DNA from 2 places in the Paenibacillus beijingensis genome. Region 1 is predicted to be linked to the other one. Evidence: predicted binding sites of a transcription regulator. Region 1 holds the regulator's gene; the other holds the start of a gene.

The links. Region 1 encodes CtsR, which represses protease genes until heat stress. Its sites were predicted from a motif close to ATGGTCAATAAAGGTCAAACA; they were not measured.
Region 2: a site for CtsR is predicted at 1,541-1,561, ahead of clpP (ATP-dependent Clp endopeptidase proteolytic subunit ClpP). Genes of this name have one in related genera too.

What each region holds. Positions count from the first base shown of each region.
Region 1 is NZ_CP011058.1:2,748,345-2,750,802, reverse strand. Features, by position in the region: gene VN24_RS12475 (protein-arginine kinase McsB) at 1-487, opposite strand, end outside; gene VN24_RS12470 (protein-arginine kinase activator protein McsA) at 652-1,173, opposite strand; gene VN24_RS12465 (CtsR family transcriptional regulator) at 1,235-1,696, opposite strand; gene VN24_RS12455 (GNAT family N-acetyltransferase) at 2,069-2,458, opposite strand, start outside.
Region 2 is NZ_CP011058.1:2,472,289-2,474,746, reverse strand. Features, by position in the region: gene VN24_RS11190 (sugar-binding transcriptional regulator) at 1-814, opposite strand, end outside; tRNA gene VN24_RS11185 (tRNA-Arg) at 1,251-1,325, shown strand; gene VN24_RS28435 (hypothetical protein) at 1,361-1,486, opposite strand; gene clpP (ATP-dependent Clp endopeptidase proteolytic subunit ClpP) at 1,634-2,215, shown strand.

The sequences.
Region 1 (2,458 bases):
CTCTTTTTTCGTCAAACGCATAATCGGCCGCTTCTTCAAAAATATCGTCAATGCGGCTTGCCAACGACCAGGCTTCCTGAATTTGAAAGCCGGGATACAAACATTGGATACGCAAATGGTCTTCTTCATTAATCATAATGCTCACGGATTCGTTGTCGCTCAATATGAGCGCCCCGCTTCGCGATTCGTTGGCCAAACCCGGACTGATCAGATGCTTCTCGACGAGCACCCTCCGCTCCAACTCGCTAAGGTCGGACAAAATAATCGTTTCGAATGTGCCGACTTTATTCAACTTGCCCTCCCGGGCTACGGCTGTGAGCTGCTCCATCACGTCTTGGGACTGCTGGTTCGTCGCGAGCATGGGAAACGGCTTATGGCGCAAATTGCGCGCGATCCGTATCCGGCTGCTGAACACGATGTCGGAATCGGGACCGCCGCCCTTCATCCATTCGCTCAGCGCTTCCTGGGCAAAACGGTGTTTTGCCAAGAATATCCCCTCCTTCACGTTCTGCGTCGATGTGCAAAAACCCTCTTTTTTATCTTTACCCGGATCACTTTTTCATAAAAGTTACCCGCCAGCAAGCGGCTGCGCCATCCGCTGGAGATATAGTGGCATCATTCAAAGACTAAGATTCGCGCTCCTTTGAAGGACTAGGATTCCGCAATTTGCTTTTCCAGCTCGCGGATCTGGTCTCTTAGGCTGGCGGCAGCTTCAAACTCCTCCCGCTCAATGGAGCTCTGCAAATCATGACGAAGCCGGTCGATCTCCCGTTTGGTTTGGATACGTCCGCCGCAGCGTTTCGGAATTTTGCCGCTGTGGACCGTGCTGCCGTGCACCCGCTTGAACAGCGGATCCAGCCTTTCCCCGAAATGACGGTAACAGGAGCTGCAGCCGAAACGGCCCAGCTTGCTGAATTGGCCGTAAGTCAATCCGCATTCGTCGCAGCGCAGCGTCTGCGGCTTCGAGCCGAGGCCCGCCGCCCCCCCGGAAGGATCGAAATCCATCAGTCCCGACAGCAGACTGTGAATGGAGAAGCCGTTCGGAGCGCCGGGGATGCTGTCGCCCTTTTCCCGTGCACACGATTCGCAGATATGAAACTCCGTCTTCTCCCCATTTATGATTTTCGTAAAATGAAGTGTAGCCGGCCTTTTGCCGCATTCCTGACAAAGCAATCTGTCTCCTCCTTCCGCAAATACCGCCCGCTGATGGACGAAAGCCCGCAAGTGAAGGGCTCTATTTCATCAGCAATGAAATCAGCATCGCCTTGAGCAATCTGGCCCGGATTTCATCGCGCAGCGGCAGTTTAAGTGCGAGCGCCTCGCGGCAGATCGCCGCACGCAGCAGATTGCCTTCGCGCCTGGAAATGAGGTCCGCTTCTTCAAGCTGGTAAATAAGCCCTTCCGCCGCATTCTGGTCCACCTGCTCGCCAATCGTCTGGCTGATGTGCCCCTGAATCGCTTTAAGGGCCGGCAGCTCCACCCGCTGAATGCGGATGTATCCGCCGCCGCCGCGCTTGCTTTCAACCAGGTACCCTTTCTCCAGTGTAAATCGCGTACTGATGACATAGTTGATTTGCGAAGGCACACAAGAGAAGCGGTCCGCCAAATCATTGCGTTGAATTTCAACCGCGCCTTCCGGGCTTTCCTGCAGGATCTGTTTCAGATACTGCTCCAAAGAATCGGAAATGTTACGCAAATGCCCAACCTCCCTAATACTGCCAACAAAGAGACGATGTAGCGGTTGCGCCAAAGCGCCAAAGCATTGCCGATAGTGTTCCCCCGCAGCAGGGCATTATTGCCCGGAACCGGAGAAAGGAAGCAACTGACTTTGACTTTCTTTGACTTTAATGATAATTATACGCCTTTTTTCCAAAAGGTCAAGGGGATTAGCCTGCGTTATTTATTTTATGATCTTGTTAACATCTTGATACAGGCTGCGCCTATTTATACATTTATGCAGCTGTCGATACATTCCGCGGGATTCACGGCGCAAAAAAGACAGCTGCAAGCTGCAGCTGTCCGGAATTTGACACGATGAGGCAATGCGGGCAAATACGGCGAAATAGGCTCAGAAAAAATCAAGCAAATAAGTGCTGCGGCGGGGAATCAACTTCTCGAGCAGCTCGGCCGAATCAAGCGAACCGTTCAAACGTCCGGCGCGCACAAGCTCAAGCGGACGCTTGAAGCCGAACAAAATCGCCGATAGCGTCTCGATTCCGCAAGTAAGTTCATTATCGTGATCGTAGTGCTCAAGTGTGGCGGCCGTTTCGCTCTCTGTTTCCGGGCTGACCGGATCCGCTCCACGCTCAAGCTCTAAGGCAGCGCCGCCGCTGCCGTCTGCAGTGAAGCGCCAAACCCCTTCATTCCATGGAGCATAAGAGTCGGTGAGCCTGAGCGTAAAGTGGCCGCGGACACCTTCGGCAAAGCGATACATGTTCACCAACTGCTCCACATCTAC
Region 2 (2,458 bases), 280 kb from region 1:
CGAACGCTTCCGCAAGAGCCCCTTCCTCAAGCAACTCCCCGACGACGCTGCTTTCGACTTTGCGGCGGCGCGCCATCGTCATCGCATCCCCGATGCCGTGCAGCACGATTCGGGCGCTGCGGACAACCTCGACAATTTCTTTCACATTCGGCTCCTGCATCAGGCTCTCATATGCTTCTCGGCTCAAGTGATCCGGCACATGCAGCATCCGGTACTGGGCGCCTGTCCGTTTCGCCATCGTGGAAGCAATCGTGCTGGCTTGATAATCCAGGCTCTCCCCGAGACCCCCTCTTGCCGGCACAAACAAGTTCCCTTTGAGCGGCACCGGACTTGACATCGCAGAGGCGACTTCCGCCAGCGTCGTTCCGCCTGTTACGGCAACGACGTCGTCCGTTCCCATCGCCTGCAGCAGAGCGCTCGCGCCCATTCTTCCCAGCTCGCGCTTCGTGCGGGGAGAAGAATCGGAATCACCCGGAACGATCATCACTTTCTGCAATCCGTAACGCCGGCGAATCTTTTCTTCAAGCTCCGACAGACCGAACAAATGGTGGAACACCGGCTCCAGCTCTTCAAGCAGGCGCCGTCCGCTTTCGCTGAGGCTCATGCCCGAAACGTTCATGCTCAGAAAGCCTTGGCTCTTTAAATAGTCGGTCTCGGCCCGGAGCACCCGCTCCGTCATCGAGAGCGATGCCGCCAGCGTACGCCGTCCGATCCGGTCGGATAGCATCACCTGATGAAGGATCTTATACCGCGTCTTCATCACATCCAGCACATCCGGCACTAGCTGCCTTTGCAGTTCGATGATGTCGCGCATCTTTCCATATTCACTCCAAATGACCGTGCGTACATGGGTGCCAATTCGATGGGCCGCATGCCGCTTTGAGTTAACTGGACACTTTACGTCCCGGCCATTCAATTTAAGTCCCACGTCTATTGTATCTCAAAGGAAACAACATCGCAAGTAAGGTTTTACCCCAATCTTCTTTTTTCAAACACTTTTTACAATAAAATGTGAGAAGCCCGAATGAAACCGGTTTCAAGTCGTACGTAGGACCTAGTTTCCGCTTTCCATTTACCGGATCTTCAGGACGTTCAGCCCTGCGGCCGCTTTGCATGCACAGTTGCCCAAAGCGAATCGGAGTTGCTTTCGCCAGTTGTTTAGGATGCCAAAAAGAAGAAAAATTATTTTAGCATCGTCTCTTGCTTTTCGCGCTCAATTGTTATAAGATATATTTCGTTACGCTTTTCATGCGCCCGTGGTCCAATGGATATGACGTAGGCCTCCGGAGCCTGAGATCGAGGTTCGATCCCTCGCGGGCGCGCCATTATTTTCAATTATGATTTTCATATAACATCTACATCAACAGCCGGCTGCCCAGCCGGCTTTTTTTGCGTCCATATGGGGGAGCGCCGCCTCTAACGGGCATTTGCTTCGCTCTTTACCCGCAAGCGCGGCTGCAACGGAAGGCGCTGCTTCCGCAGGCATTTGGAACCGCCGGACTTGGTCGTTCATCAGCCGGAAAAGAGAACGAAAACCGGATGTTTGACTATCTTTGACTTTTGATTGGCAATGGGGTATGATTAATAAGCGGTTTAGAACTTATGAATGTTTGAAGGAGGGACTCACTTGGACATGAATTTTGTACCTATGGTTATCGAACAGAACAACCGGGGTGAACGTGCCTATGATATTTACTCCCGGCTGCTTAAAGACCGGATTATTTTCCTCGGAACCGGAGTGAACGATGTCGTCGCCAACTCGATTATTGCTCAGCTGCTGTTCCTGGCTGCCGACGATCCCGAGAAGGACATTTCCATTTATATTAACAGTCCTGGCGGCTCCATTACGGCAGGCATGGCCATCTTCGACACGATGCAGTTCATTAAACCGGACGTATCCACCATCTGCGTCGGCATGGCGGCTTCTATGGGCGCCTTCCTTCTCGCCGCAGGGGCGAAAGGCAAGCGTTACGCGCTGCCAAACAGCGAAGTGATGATTCATCAGCCGCTCGGCGGTGCGGAAGGTCAAGCAACCGACATCGAGATCAGAGCCCGCCGCATTTTGAAAATGCGCGACAAACTGAACGGCATTTTGTCCGAACGTACCGGACAGCCGCTCAGCCGGATCGAAAAGGATACCGACCGCGACTATTTCATGAGCGCGGAAGAAGCAACCGCATACGGTTTGGTAGACAAAGTCATCGAAAAGCTGTAATTGTGTTCTCTGCTCCGGCAGCGCAGCAAATGATTTCATATAGAAGCCGTCCGGCTTCATTGCCTTCAATAAAGAGCGCCGCTTCCTAGCCAAGGAAGCGGCGCTCTTTCATTATCATAACCCCCCCGCATTTGTCAAGAGAAATTCAACCGTTTGAATTACCCCTTACCTTCCATCCATATCATGGTAGTATAGTACTTATAATGTCACGGGATAACCTTCCCGATTTTGAAAGGAATTGAG